2 regions of the Pectobacterium odoriferum genome follow, and region 2 is predicted to be linked to the other one. Evidence: predicted binding sites of a transcription regulator. Region 2 holds the regulator's gene; the other holds the start of a gene.

Region 1 (7,796 bases), 1.1 Mb from region 2:
TGTAACGTGAAGTATGACGGGTATAGCACACTATAAATCAGGGAGAACAGATATGAATTACCGCCTGAGTGGGGTGGTGTTTGCCAGCGTGTTACTGATCGGCTGCGCCAGTTCCGGGGATCGAGCTCAAGAAGGACGTTCTGATCCGCTTGAAGGCTTTAACCGTACCATGTTCAGCTTTAACTACGACGTTCTGGATCCTTATCTGGTGCGTCCTGCGGCTGTTGCCTGGCGCGATTATGTGCCGACGCCTGCGCGTAATGGGCTTGGAAATTTCTTCAGCAACCTAGAAGAACCTGCAACGATGGTGAACTACTTCGTTGAAGGCAAGCCGTATAAAGCAATGATTCACTTTAACCGTTTCTTCCTGAATACCTTGCTCGGGATGGGCGGTCTGATTGACGTGGCCTCAATGGCAAATCCGAAACTGGCGAAAGAAGAGTCTCGCCGCTTTGGCAGCACATTGGGTCATTATGACGTGGGCTACGGGCCTTATGTGGTGGTGCCAGGCTACGGTAGTGTGACACCTCGTGAAGACGGCGGTGGCGTAGTGGATACGCTGTATCCGATGCTAAGCTATCTGACGTTTTGGATGTCCGCAGGTAAGTGGGCTATCGAAGGGCTGGAAACGCGAGCACAGCTGTTGGATTCTGACGGGCTGCTGCGTAACTCTTCCGATCCTTACTTGATGGTGCGTGAAGCCTACTTTCAGCGGCATGATTTCCTTGCCAGTGATGGGCAACTCACTCCGCAGAAGAACCCGAATGCTTCAGCGATTGAAGACTCGCTCGACGAGATCGATTCAGCGAAATAGTGTTGCGTCGCATCGCTCATTATACAGGCACCTGCGGGTGCCTTTTGCTTTTATAAAACACTGCTAAACTTATTTTTACCATGATGAATCTGTGGTTTGTTTCTTAAAAGTTATGGCATTGTTGTCTATTTATTTACTTACTAAAATTTATTTCCTCTCTCTAGATAACAATAATGCTACGTCGTTAACCAGTACCGATGTCCATCATGGTTGAAATGTGTCTGCACGCTGATTTTTTTGTTAGCAAGATGATTAACAAAAAGGTCATAAGAATGATGCCTTTTACGGGTGATGGTGTGGTCGTGTGTTAATGAATGCCTGGAATTCTATTTACCTGCACTTATAAAAATAGAGATATAAGCATGAAAAAACTACTTGCTATGTTCTTCTGCCTGAGCGTGGTGGTTAACGCCCCACTGGCGATGGCTGAAGATGCTAAAACGACAGAGAAGACAACGGATGTGGTACTGATCGGCGGGGGCATTATGAGCTCTACGCTGGGCGTGTATTTACAGGAACTGCAACCAGATTGGTCTATCGACATGGTTGAGCGGATGGATAACGTGGCGGAAGAGAGCTCTAACGGCTGGAATAATGCCGGTACGGGTCACTCTGCTTTCATGGAACTCAACTACACGCCGGATAATCCCGACGGCCCAATCAATATCAGCAAAGCGCTGGAAATTACCGAAGCCTTTGAAATCTCGCGCCAGTTTTGGTCCTATCAGGTGAAAAACGGCGTGCTGAATAACCCGCACTCCTTCATTAACAGTGTGCCGCACATCAGCTTTGTCTGGGGTGACGAGAACACGGCTTTCCTGAAACATCGCTATGATGCGATGCAGCACAGCACGCTGTATCGTGGCATGGAGTTCTCTGACGATCCTAATACGATCAAAGAGTGGGCTCCGTTGGTAATGGAAGGTCGCGATCCGGCTCAGAAGATTGCGGCGACTCGTATGCCTATCGGGACCGACGTGAATTACGGTGAAATCACGCGTCAGCTGGTTAGCGCGATGAAAGCCAAGCCCAACTTTGCGCTGCACCTGAATTCAGAAGTGCGTGATATCAAACGTAATGCGGACAACACCTGGAGCGTGACTTACGCCGATCTGAAGAACGGCGAAAAAGAAAGCGTGATTAAGGCGAAGTTCGTCTTTATCGGTGCGGGTGGGGCGGCACTGCCGCTGTTGCAGAAATCCGGCATTCCTGAGGCGGATCTGTACGGTGGCTTCCCAGTTGGTGGCGAGTTCCTGGTGACAGAAAACCCAGAAATCGTGAAGCGCCACATGGCAAAAGTGTACGGTAAAGCTTCCGTCGGTGCGCCACCGATGTCCGTTCCACATCTGGACACCCGTATTTTTGACGGTAAGCCAGTCCTGCTGTTCGGGCCATTTGCCACCTTCTCCAGCAAGTTCCTGAAAAACGGTTCGCTGTGGGATCTGATCGGTTCTGTGACTTTCTCCAACGTGATGCCGATGACGCACGTCGGTCTGGATAACTTCGATCTGGTGAAATACCTGGTCAGTCAGGTCATGATGGATGACGATGACCGTTTTGCGTCGTTGCAGGAATATTTCCCGAACGCCAAGAAAGAAGACTGGAGACTGGCGATTGCCGGACAGCGTGTTCAAATTATCAAGAAAGATGAAGATAAAGGCGGTGTGCTGAAGCTGGGTACCGAGATCGTCAGCTCACAAGATGGTTCGATTGCCGCTCTGCTGGGGGCCTCTCCGGGCGCGTCTACCGCAGCACCGATTATGCTGAGCCTGCTTGAAAAAGTGTTTAAAGATAAAGTGGCGACGCCGGAATGGCAGAGCAAGCTGAAAGAGATTGTTCCGTCTTATGGTCAGAAGCTGGACGGTAACATTGAAATGACCAATAAAATCCGCAGCTACACCAGCAGCACGCTGGGTCTGGATTATATTGAGGTTAAGCCTGAGTAATCGGGTTCGCTGGAAGTCACGATGTAAGGCCGCGAAAGCGGCCTTTTTTGTGCTTTCCAGCCCAATGCGAATTAGCGGTAGTGATAGCCAGTATTGAGCCCAGGGATCCTAGAAAACGCTTCTGCAATGAAGTCCATGAATACAATGGCTCGCTTCGGTAGCAGGCGATTGGCGACATAGAGAAACTGGATTGGCACCGGCGGCGCTTCGTAGTCGCACAGCACCTGACACAGCTTGCCGCTTTTTAATCCACCCTCGTATAACCACTTTGGTCCGCTGGCGATACCAAGGCCGGCGATGACGGCTTCCTGTACCGCCTGGGGTGAGTTGACTCGGAATCGCCCCGAAACGTTGATTTCGGTATCTCGAAAATGCCATGTATTACCCGTGTTTAACAGCGAGTACAGAATACAGTCATGATCGCACAGATCTTCCGGCGTTTGCGGTGTGCCGCGGCGGCTCAGATAGTCTACAGAGGCTACGTACACGCGTGTAAAAAGACCAATCCGGCGTGCGCGTAGTGCACTGTCGTTAGGATGACCTATTCGGATCGCCAACTCTGTTCCTTCTTCAACCAGATCCACGAAACGATCGCTAAGCTGCAAGTCCAGCGATAAGCCGGGGTAGCGGGCCAGAAAAGCGGGTATGTGTGGCATAAGGAAGGCATGCGCCATTGCCGTTGGGCAGGCCACTCGCAGGAGTCCTGTGGGTTCAGCCTCATTGCTCAAGGACGATTCGGATTCTGCAATCGCATCGAGAATTCGGCTTACATCTGCGTAGTACCGCTCACCTTCAGGCGTCAGCACAAGTTGGCGTGTTGTCCGCTGAAGTAATCTTGCGCCCAGATGCTCTTCTAAGGCGGCAACATATCGACTGACGTTGGGTTGCCCCATACCTAGGTCGCGGGCTGCTGCAGAGAAACTCCCCGTCTCGACAGTCCGTTTAAAACAAGTCATGAGTAGAAAGCGATCCACGTGAAGACTCCTCGATTCATGCGAATTCGGAATGAAATATATGCAAAAGCAGAATCTTATCATTGTTTCTGCATATACGTATGATTAGCGCTGTCTCAGGCAGCACATTGCTGCATCCCGCTATGATTATCAGGAGTTCCTTATGTCTCGCTTACACAATAAACGTACCCTTATCACTGGCGGCACCACCGGCATTGGGCTGGAAACCGCAAAGCAGTTTCTTGCGGAAGGGGCCCGTGTCATCGTTACCGGGGTCAATCCCGATTCTATTGCCGCGGCAAAAAACGAGCTTGGCAGCGAGGTGCTGGTGCTGCGCGCCGATTCGGCCAGCGTGAGTGCACAAAAGGAACTGGCGCAAGCTGTGGAAGCCCATTACGGAAAGGTTGATGCTGTCTTTCTCAACGCTGGCGTTTCCGTTTGGCAACCGATTGAGGAATGGACGGAGGATATGTTTGATCGCTCCTTCGACATCAACGTCAAGGGGCCGTACTTCCTGATCCAGTCGCTGCTGCCCGTGTTCGCTAACCCTGCTTCGGTCGTGCTCAATACGTCGATTAATGCGCACGTAGGATCGGCTCGTTCCTCGGTTTATTCTGCGACCAAAGCGGCTTTCCTTAGCCTGTCAAAGACGCTGTCGAGCGAACTGATGGCACGCGGTATTCGCATTAACGCGGTTAGCCCTGGGCCAATCGATACTCCGCTGTATGACAAACTTGGCATTCCCGATAGCTATCGCAAACAAGTCAATGAGGAGATCGTCAAAAGCATTCCTTCAGGCCGTTTCGGCACGTCGGAGGAGGTGGCTAAGGCGGTGTTGTACCTGGCTTCAGATGAGTCCCGATGGACCATCGGCAGTGAGATTGTTGTGGACGGCGGTCGTCTATTGAACGATTGATCCAGCATGACGATTTGCGTGCGGTGTTCATCATTAGCTAATCACTACGCCAGTAAGAAAGAGATAAATGCCTTGTGGTGAGCAATAAAAAAGCAGGTAAGTTGCCTTACCTGCTTTGTCACGTTATGGCTGATGTGATTAGAACGCGTAGTTAAAGTTCACACCGTACAGCCAGGCTTTACCTTTGGAGCTGAAGTTGTAACTTGGAGAACCTGCTCTATCAGAGATAGGTTCGCTGATATCAACTTGCTTACCATGCATATAAGACACGCCAACATCAACAGACGCGTCTTTATTGAAAGCATAGGTCGTGCCTGCGCTCAACCAGAAACGGTCCTGATCGGGGATAGAGATAGAACGTCTGTCGGCTGGTATTGGGCTGTCATCAAACGCGATACCGCTACGGAACGTCCAGTTATCGTCATGATAGTAGGTGGTGCCGAGTGCGATACGGTAGGCATCACGGAAGCCTTCCTCTTTCTGGAACAGCGTGTTACCACTGTTACCTGTCGCTTTCAGCTCCTGGAAATGGCTCCAACTGGTGTAGGTCAGGCTGTAGTGAACCGCCCATTTCGGCGCTACACGGTGGTAGGCAGACGCTTCCCACATTTCTGGCAGATTAAGTGTTAATTGACCTGGTATTGTTGCGCCATTGAGGGCACCAGGTCCAGCGGACCGTTGGTTACTGTAATCGCCATTGAAATCGATATCGACTTTGGAACGATAGGTCAGGCCGACGCGGTTGTTTTCATCGATTTCGTACAGGATGCCGGCATTCCAACCGTAGCCCCATTCTTTGCCTTCCAGACGAGCCATCTCTGAAGACGGACCAGCAACGGCACCTTGAGCGCCACCCGCACCGGCAGGAATATTAGCCAGTTCACCAGCGCGCCGAATAAATTTGGCATCGGCATAAACGGCGTTAACCCCTAAACCAAAACTGAAATGTTGGTTCAGGCGATACGCGGCGCTCAGGTTCAGGTTTGACGTCAACAGGTCGGTTTCTCCGCCGATAGAACCTGCTGCATAGTTGTCATTAAATTTAGTCGCCAGACCATAGTTAGTGGTGGCGGAAGCACCAATCGCCCATTGTTCATTCAGCGGCATGATGAAATGCAGGTTCGGTACCCAGGCGTGTGGCGCGATATTTTTGGCGCTGGTATCTTGCCCAGTCAGGGAGTTTTTCCCCTGAACATCGATATCTGGGTTGATATAGGTGACACCACCGGAGAATGACGGGCGGTCAAACATGGTCATGGTCGCTGGGTTACGGCTACCTGAGGTCGCATTATCGGCTACGGCACCTTCACCAGAAAACGCACGTCCCAGACCCGATGATGAGTATTCATTTAGCTGGAAACCAGCTGCGGACACATTTGCTGAAAACAGGGCCACCGCAACAGCAATTGTGGATTGTTTGAACAGGTTTTTCTGGTTCATGACCAAAACCTCTTTATATGCTTGTTATTTAACGTTGTTACACGGGGTAACAAGGGACGCGCATTGTAGGGGGCGCACTCAGCCTGACAAATCAGACCAGTTGCCAAAGTATAAGTTGGGAATACGATAATGTTGCGTTTGTGTATTCGAAATATTTCCAAAATGATGCGAAATTTAGATCTGCTTAACGTTTTGGTTAATTTGTGTGAAGCGATATGACTCGATTTTACTGTCGCATAACACCGTAATGTGATTGATATCACTAAAATTACTGGTCAGCATGAAGTGCTGGCACTGCTTCGGGATGAGGGAGTAAAATATAAGGAAGATAAAAATATTTGAACTTGATCATATACGCTAAATAATTCGAGTTGCAGGAAGGCGGCAAGAGAGGGAGTCCCGATGAGCTTACATAAGTAAGTGATTCGGGTGAGTGAACGTAGCCAACGTACATGCAGCTTGAAGTATGACGGGTATATATCTCCCGCGTCTTAAGTCTTAAGAGGAAAGTAGCATGACGAACGTAATCAACAAATGCAGTGCTGAAGAAACCGCAGCCTGCTGCTGTGTCGATGTCGGCACAATCATGGATAACACGGATTGCACGGCGTCTTACAGCAACGTTTTCGGCGGTCGTTCTGAGGCGGAAGCGGCACTGGCCGCGCTGACGGAAAAAGCGCGTGCGGTAGAGTCTGACCCTTGCGAAATCACCAGCACGCTGGAAGATGTAGACGGCGGCGTGAAACTGGATATTGATTTCACATTCAGTTGCCAGGCCGAAACGATGATTTTCCAGCTCGGCCTACGTTAAGTATTCCTCTGGCAGGTATGGCCTCATCGCCTAGTCTGCCAGACTCTTTTTTGCTTCTCCCTGCTGTTTATCTCCTTCTCCTTTCATGCTGAATTGATGTTGTCCAACACGATAACGTGTTGCGCTGAAATTCATCCTTTCTTTCCCCTTCTGCCACGTCTTTAGCTAACAATCGCAATTGGATAGCATTTTTTGTTTCTGGTAGATAACTCTGTGATTCTATTTAATTTAAGTATTATTTTTTACATCAAGTTGAGTCCTGTTTTGATCAGTTTTGAGCACGTTAGTAAATCGTTTACGACACAGGGTAAAACGCTTTATGCGGTGAAAGATGTCACGCTGGATATCGATAAAGGGGAGATATTCGGCATCATCGGGTTCAGCGGGGCGGGGAAAAGCACGCTGTTGCGTCTGGTTAATTTGCTGGAGCAGCCAACGGAAGGAAAAGTGACGGTTAACCAGCAGGATATTACCGCGCTTTCCGCAGAAGCGCTGCGCCAACTCCGGCGGCGCATCGGCATGGTCTTTCAAACGTTCAATTTATTTCAGTCGCGAACGGTGGCGGGAAATGTTGCCTGGCCGCTGCGTTTGGCTCGAATGGATCGCCAGCAGATACAGCAACGTGTTGATGAAGTGCTGCGCTTTGTTGGTCTGGAAGATAAGAAGGATCACTATCCCGAACAACTTTCCGGAGGACAAAAGCAGCGCGTTGGCATTGCCAGAGCGCTGGTCAGCTCACCGGATATCCTGATTTGTGACGAGGCCACCTCGGCGCTGGATCCCGAAACCACGGAGGATATTCTTCAACTGCTGGAGAGTATCAATCGGCAATATAACATCACTATCTTGTTGATTACGCATGAGATGAATGTGATCCGTCGCATTTGCCATCGGGTTGCGGTCATGGAACAAGGTC
Region 2 (7,796 bases):
ATATTTTCATTTCGACATGATGGACAGCAGAGTGAGGCAGCAAATGGTAGCAGAGCAGAAAGCAGTGACACGGGATACTCACGATAAAGTGATTTTGCCGGTTTATGCACCCGCGAAGTTTGTACCTGTGAAAGGTAAAGGGAGCCGCGTCTGGGATCAGGAAGGCCGCGAGTATATCGATTTCTCCGGCGGTATTGCGGTCACGGCGTTGGGCCACTGCCATCCTGCATTGGTGAACGCGTTGCAGCAGCAGGGTGAAAAGCTGTGGCACACCAGCAATATTTTCACTAATGAGCCTGCGCTACGCCTCGCCAGCAAATTGATTGATGCCACTTTTGCCGACCGCGTGTTCTTTGTTAACTCCGGCGCTGAGGCTAACGAAGCCGCCTTTAAGCTGGCGCGTCACTATGCGGTTAAACGCCATAGTCCGTATAAAACCAAGATCATCGCCTTCTACAATGCGTTCCATGGCCGGACGCTGTTCACCGTCTCGGTTGGCGGACAGCCTAAATATGCTGATGGTTTCGGGCCTAAACCTGCGGACATTGTCCATGTTCCCTTCAACGATCTGGCTGCGGTGAAAGCAGTGATGGACGATCACACCTGTGCGGTCGTGCTGGAGCCGATTCAGGGCGAGGGTGGAATTACGCCTGCGACGCCTGAGTTTTTACAAGGCGTGCGCGATCTGTGCGATCAGCACAAGGCGCTGCTGGTATTTGATGAAGTGCAGAGCGGGATGGGGCGTACCGGTAAATTATTCAGCTACATGCATTACGGTATTACGCCGGATATTCTCACAACGGCTAAAGCATTGGGCGGCGGGTTCCCGATTAGTGCGATGCTGACGACGGAAGAGATCGCATCGGCCATGACGGTTGGGGTACACGGCACCACCTATGGCGGCAACCCGTTGGCCTGTGCGGTGGCGGAAGCCGCGCTGGATATCATTAACACGCCGGACGTGTTGTCAGGCGTGGCGGATCGTCACGATCGCTTTGTCAGTGAGCTTGAGAAAATCAATCAGCAGTACGGTGTATTCGAACAGGTTCGCGGTATGGGGCTGCTGCTGGGTGCAGAACTGAAACCGCAATGGCACGGTCGCGCGGGCGAGTTCCTGGCTGCCGCAACGGCCCAGGGGCTTATGGTACTGATGGCTGGGCCTAACGTGATCCGCTTTGTACCGTCTTTGATCATTGATGAAGACGATATTGCGCAGGGGATGGCGAAGTTCGCCAAAGCCGTCGCGCAGGTCGTTAACACAGCAAACTGATTACGCTCCCAAAAGCGCAGTGATAAAAAAACGTAGAGAACGTTTTTCAACGTCGCTTGCGACGGCCCGTAAGGGTGGCGGCAGGGATGGCACGGCATAAAAAAAGCGTGAGGCCGAGGCTTCACGCTTTTTTATTGGTAGGGTACCGCGACAGGGGTTTAGCGAGTGCCGTAAACGACAATCGTTTTACCGTGTGCAGAGATCAGGTTCTGGTCTTCTAACATTTTCAGAATGCGGCCCACGGTTTCACGCGAGCAGCCAACGATTTGCCCAATTTCCTGACGGGTAATTTTAATTTGCATGCCATCTGGATGCGTCATGGCATCAGGTTGTTTGGCCAGGTTGAGTAGGGTTTGGGCAATACGGCCGGTTACATCAAGGAAGGCGAGGTTGCCGACTTTCTCAGAGGTAACCTGAAGTCTGCTTGCCATTTGCGCAGACAGACGCATGAGAATATCTGGGTTAACCTGGATGAGCTGGCGGAATTTTTTATAGGAAATTTCAGCCACTTCACAGGCGGTTTTTGCCCGAACCCAGGCACTGCGTTCCTGACCTTCTTCAAACAGGCCGAGCTCGCCGATAAAATCGCCCTGATTGAGGTAGGAGAGGATCATTTCCTTGCCTTCTTCATCTTTGATTAGCACTGCGACAGAGCCTTTCACGATGTAGTAAAGTGTTTCTGCTTTTTCACCTTGGTGAATCAGTGTGCTCTTCGATGGATACTTGTGAATATGACAATGGGAAAGGAACCATTCGAGAGTTGGGTCTGTTTGCGGTTTGCCGAGAACCATTCGCTATCATCCTCTGTTGTAATTCACTGCGCAAATTACAGGGGTCAGAGTTCCCTGTACGGCGTGTTTAACTGCTAAAAAATAAAATTCAGTCTAGGCAGAATGACGTCAGGGAATATACTGGAACCACTGTACCCTTGATTTTCCGGTTGCTGCCTTGCCGCATCGTAAACGTGGCTGGGTATATCTGGCCACGTAATCATCTTCTTCGTTTCTGGGTTTGTCCAGAAAAGGTCTATTCTATTTTCGTTTTAACACAGCTTTAAGGATGTGTCTTGTGTTGTCTCGCTTCAGCATGACAAAGCTCTGATTAACGCTGATTTTTGTACAGTAACGATATAAATTTTCAAAAAAATTTTAGTGGAGAGGCATCATGCAGGCTCGGGTAAAATGGGTTGAAGGCTTAACGTTTTTGGGCGAATCCGCATCAGGGCATCAGATATTGATGGACGGCAATTCTGGCGATAAAGCGCCCAGTCCGATGGAAATGGTATTGATGTCCGTAGGAGGATGCAGCGCGATTGACGTGGTGTCGATTCTGCAAAAAGGTCGCAACGATGTGGCGGATTGTGAGGTGAAATTAACGTCAGAGCGTCGGTCTGACGCGCCGCGTTTATTTACCCACATCAATCTGCATTTTATCGTGACGGGAAAAGGATTGACTGACAAAGCTGTCGAGCGAGCTGTCGCCCTGTCGGCGGAAAAGTACTGTTCTGTGGCACTGATGCTGGGCAAAGCCGTTGAGGTGACGCATAGCCACGAAGTTAGGGTGCTGGCTTAATCTCTCTCTGGGCACGACACTACCGTGCCCGGTTTCGCTTATTCGATCGTTTTCCCTTCGATTAACCGCTGCACCAGTGGCGCCATAATCAATTCCATCGCCAAGCCCATCTTCCCGCCGGGAACGACTAGCGTGTTGATATGGGAGATAAACGACCCCTGCAACATGGCGAGCAGATAGGGATAATCAATATTATCCAATCCCTGAAAGTGAATCACGACGAAGCTTTCGTCCAGTGAGGGAATCGACTTGGCGGCGAACGGGTTGGAGGTGTCCACGGTAGGCACGCGCTGGAAGTTGATGTGTGTGCGAGAAAACTGTGGCGTGATATAGGTGATGTAGTCTTCCATCGAGCGAACGACGGAATCCATCACCGCTTCACGCGAGTGGCCGCGCTCATTAACGTCACGAATCAGCTTTTGAATCCATTCCAGATTGACGATTGGCACTACGCCGACGAGCAAATCGACATGCTGTGCCACGTCGTTTTGCTCGGTGACTATGCCACCGTGCAGCCCTTCATAGAACAGGATATCGGTGGGTTCCGGCATCGGCTCCCACGGCGTGAATGTCCCAGGAACCTGATTATAGGGAATTGCTTCATCGTAGGTATGCAGATATTTACGCGTCTGGCCGCGCCCGTGCAGGCCATAGTCGATAAACGACTGTTCCAGCAGGCTGAAATCATTCGCTTCTGGGCCGAAATAGCTGATGTGGCGTCCTGAATCACGCGCTTTACGAATCGCCATATCCATTTCCGGGCGGGTATAGCGGTGAAAGCTATCGCCTTCCAACTGGGCTGCACGCAGATCAAACTGCTGGAAAATCTTACGGAAGGCCAGACTGGTTGTTGTGGTTCCCGCTCCGCTGGAGCCGGTAACCGCAATAATCGGATGCTGATGTGACATAAGGCGCGTGACTCCGTGATCGCGAGGTTCGCATAGACTGGAGGCCTGCGCGTATCCTCAAAAAAGACGTAATTAGTTATCATTGTTAGCATGTTTGGCGCGTTCTTTCACGACTTTTGCCATGCTCAATAAGGGGCATGTCCTCCGGCATTGAGCTGGTTGCGGGGCATGATATTGAGGGTTTCATGTAACTCAGACCACACCAACACCACCTCGCCAGATTGGAGCTGGCTGCGGATATCTTCCACTTTCTGCGCCAGCGATCGCTCCTGTTCGCCGTAATCGGTGCCTTCCCGCAGGACGAAAGATTCGATGATGCTATCCAGTGTTTCTGGATCGAGCTGTTGCCAGGGAATAATCACGCTATTCCTCCTGAATGAAAAGTTCCTGAATAAGAGGTTCCTGAAGAAAAAGAATTAGTGGCATGGTCCAAAAATGGGCTAAGCCAATTGGGAATGCGCTGTTCCAGCCACATTTCCGGTTTCATCAACGTTCCTCCGACGAAGCCGACATGCCCACCATGTTCCGTCAGTTGATATTCAATATTAGACGGTAACTGCGACAGATCGGGAATCACCTCAGACGTCATGAAGGGATCGTCCTTTGCATGGATAATGAGCAGCGGTTTACGAATCTGAGGCAACAGCGGCAGGGCGCTACAGCGTCGATAGTAGTCGGCCGCATCGTGGAAGCCGTGGATACGTGAGGTAATGACGTCATCAAACTCTCGCAACTGGCGGATTCGCTTCAACTGCGGCAACTGAATCGGCAGTGTATCTGGATAAGCCGCCAGCTTGCGACCGGCGTTTTGCTTCAGCAGACGCAGCAGGTAGTGCTGATAGACGCGAGAGAAGCCTTGTTCCATCCTGCGGCTACAGGGTTCGAGCATCAAGGGGGCGGAAACAATGACGGCCGCGGACAGGGAGCAGGCTTCGCCTTGCTGAGCGAGCAGGTAGGCCAGCATGTTACCGCCGAGAGAAACGCCGATAGCGGCGGTAGGCGCATTGCCCAGTGTCTCCTGCATCCAGTGCAGAAAATAGCTGGCATCACCGGTTTCGCCGGAATGATAGATACGCTTCATCCGATTGGGCTTACCGCTGCATCCGCGAAAATGCATGATGACAGCCAGCCAGCCGCGCTGCTTACAGGCATGCAACAGGCCGTGAGCGTAAGGGCTGTGAAAGCTGCCTTCCAGCCCGTGAAACAGCACCACGCGCGGTTTGTGCCGCGCCTGTTCAGGCGCTTCGCTCCACGCCAGATCGACGAAATCGCCGTCCGGTAATTCGAGCGCTTGCCAGACTGGCAAGAACTTCGCGTGACGGCGAATCAGGCGCGGCAATAGCGTTTGCAGATGTGGGTTACGAGCGCCGCTTAGCGGACGGAAATGGTCATGCATAAAGGATATGAAAATCTTGTTGTCGGCTCTTGTACGATCAATATCACACTGTTAGCTTCAATGCTGCCAGTTGGTACGATATTTGGGTCAGGAGCGCCCACAAATAATGGAACTGAGTTTATTTCTCTCGATGTTGGGTTTTTTGTGGGTGGCGGCCATCACACCGGGGCCGAACAATATGCTGTTGACTACCTCGGGCGCGAATTTTGGCTTTATGCGTTCACTGTGGCTGATGGTCGGCATCATGCTGGGCATGCAGAGTATTTTACTGCTGGTGGCATTCGGTGTCGGTGGGTTGATTCTGATCTATCCTTCGCTGCATTTTATCCTGAAAGTCCTCGGTAGCGCCTATCTGCTCTGGCTGGCGTGGAAAATTGCCACGGCGGCTTATGAACGGCTGGAAACGTCCGCTGCGCCGTCCCAGCCGATCCGATTTTATCAAGGGTGGTTGCTGCAATTCCTGAACCCGAAAGCGTGGCTCATGGCGCTGGGCGCGGTTGCCAGCTTTAGTCTGGCGGGGGAAGGCTATAACCAGTCCGTGATCGCGATAAGCATCGGGATTGTGCTGGTCAATCTGGTGTCCGGCGTCATTTGGCTCGGATTTGGCACGATGATTGGACGACTGCTGCGCAGTAAGAAAGCGTGGATTATCTTTAATGTGTCAATGGGACTGCTGACCGCCGCTTGCGTGCTGTTGATTTGGCATTAAGGCTGATTTGGCTCAGATGAAGTAGCGAGCGGTTTTCCGCTCGCTACTTAGGAACCACACTATCAGCAGAATATCATCAGTAGTATTTACTTATAACCGTCTGTTTTTAAGAGGTTATTAACCAGATTAAGTTCAGTGTCGAAATCCAACGTATCGTTCTCCAGCAGCCGTGCATGTTGCTGTTGAAAGGCGGAACCCAGCGCTTTCAGCGCGGTAATATTCTTCAGCAGAAAATCGTCCGATTTGCCGTGTTTCTCTAATTGGGTGGAAAGCCTGACAAACTCACCCGCGACTTTTTCTACGGCAGGAAGGTAGCGATTAAGAAACGCCGTGCCGGGCTCCACATCCTTGGGATCTTCCTTCATACACGTGACAATAAGCTGTGCGTACTCGACGATAATTTTCAGTTCTTCGAGCAGTGCGTTGGGGAGCTGCTGTGGGGTTTGCAACTGGGCAATACGACTTTCAAACGTAACCACTTCCTGAACGGGCGGTGTGATGACGGAAGAGGAAGGCTGTGGCGATTTTGGTGTGAGTACAGCAACCTGTGCCTTTGGCTGGTTTTTCGTTGTTTTGAAAAGCGTTTTTCCCCGGTAATGGCATATGACGCCCCACATCACACAGACGACGAACGCCGCATTATAGAAGGGGTGTTCACCAAACCGATGTACACTGGTATAGCCCATAAGGATGACAAAAACTAAAAGACTTTGGCACAAGGTACCAACGCGAAGATGAGAAATCTCGGTGAGAAATTTAATGATCCACCATGCTGCGGCAACCCACCCCAAAACGAATAGGGCATCTTGCGTAATGAACCAAATGATACCTGTTAGAAGTGGCCAAATCATATCAACCTGGCGCTGGGTAATGGCGTACCACAGTAAAATTAAACTGAAAGTAGTCACCATTAAAACATTTCCTTGAACGTTTTCATCTGCCATGAGGTCTGGATAGAATTTATCTAGAAACCCTATACTGATGATCGCACCGACGATCAAAACAATGCAGCCGAAGGCGTAGATCTTAAATAGCGTCAGGCAAAGACGCCCTAATTTCTTTTGCCATCCCTCATTTTGAGGGGAAGATGCGTTTTGCATATTCAACGAAGACCACTTATCAAAACGAAATTATTTATGCAGAACGCTGCTGCATCGCGTGTTGTTGGTTCGCAGCAATCTCGGCCAGACGCGTTCTTAGCTCCGTTTCCATCGTGCCCAGTTCTTTCTCTACATCAGCCCGACGGGTTCTGGCGTCATTCGCAATCGTGACGGTTTCTTCGATGGTGTTCAGGAGGCGGCTTTGCACCTCGCGTAAGGTTTCGATGTCCACAATCGAGCGTTCGACTTCCCGTGCGGTTTCAACAGTGCCGAGCTGGAGCATTTCTGCATTTCTTCTCAGCATGGCATTGGTGGTATCAGAGACTTCTTTTTGCAGTTTTGCCGATTTGCGCTGTGAATGCAGCGTTATCGCCATCACGATTTGGCTCTTCCACAACGGAATTGTGGAGAGAATGCTGCTCTGAATTTTCTCGGCGAGCGACTGGCTATTACTTTGCATCAAACGAATTTGAGGCGCAGTTTGGATCGCGATGGTGCGGGACATCATCAGATCGTGCAGGCGTCTTTCAAAGCGCTGTATGTTGCTCACTAAATCACGCACGTACTGCATATCCATCGGGTCGTTGGTTCGCTGTGCTTTTTCCTGTGCGGCGGTTAGATCACCAGACTGAATCGCTGCCAATTTCTGTTTGCCGGCAATGATATGCAGCGTGATTTGTTGAAAATACTCGCGGTTGCGTATGAAGAGCTGTTCCAGCGTGGAGATATTGCGCAAGAGCTCCATCATGGCGCTTTCGAGTTTTTTAGAAACGGTATCAACCTGCTGTGCCAGCGTTTGATATTCCAGCAGCGTACGCTGGATGGTGCTGAACAGTTTTCC

The links. The regulator CRP, encoded in region 2, controls carbon source genes, mostly activating them, when cyclic AMP is high. The targets are predictions, from matches to a motif close to ATGTGANNNNNNTCACAT.
Region 1: a site for CRP is predicted at 6,317-6,334, ahead of fadL (long-chain fatty acid transporter FadL). Genes of this name have one in related genera too.

The regions. Positions count from the first base shown of each region.
Region 1 covers NZ_CP034938.1:3,322,880-3,330,675, reverse strand. The annotation lists gene mlaA (phospholipid-binding lipoprotein MlaA) at 53-814, shown strand; gene mqo (malate dehydrogenase (quinone)) at 1,177-2,760, shown strand; gene EO763_RS14945 (LysR family transcriptional regulator) at 2,832-3,734, opposite strand; gene EO763_RS14940 (SDR family oxidoreductase) at 3,877-4,629, shown strand; gene fadL (long-chain fatty acid transporter FadL) at 4,768-6,069, opposite strand; gene EO763_RS14930 (YfcZ/YiiS family protein) at 6,584-6,880, shown strand; gene EO763_RS14925 (methionine ABC transporter ATP-binding protein) at 7,145-7,796, shown strand, end outside.
Region 2 covers NZ_CP034938.1:4,420,254-4,428,049, reverse strand. The annotation lists gene argD (bifunctional acetylornithine/succinyldiaminopimelate transaminase) at 44-1,270, shown strand; gene crp (cAMP-activated global transcriptional regulator CRP) at 1,429-2,061, opposite strand; gene EO763_RS20015 (OsmC family protein) at 2,435-2,842, shown strand; gene EO763_RS20010 (phosphoribulokinase) at 2,881-3,750, opposite strand; gene EO763_RS20005 (YheU family protein) at 3,876-4,112, opposite strand; gene EO763_RS20000 (hydrolase) at 4,109-5,146, opposite strand; gene EO763_RS19995 (LysE family translocator) at 5,253-5,855, shown strand; gene EO763_RS19990 (5-bromo-4-chloroindolyl phosphate hydrolysis family protein) at 5,942-6,955, opposite strand; gene EO763_RS19985 (toxic anion resistance protein) at 6,990-7,796, opposite strand, start outside.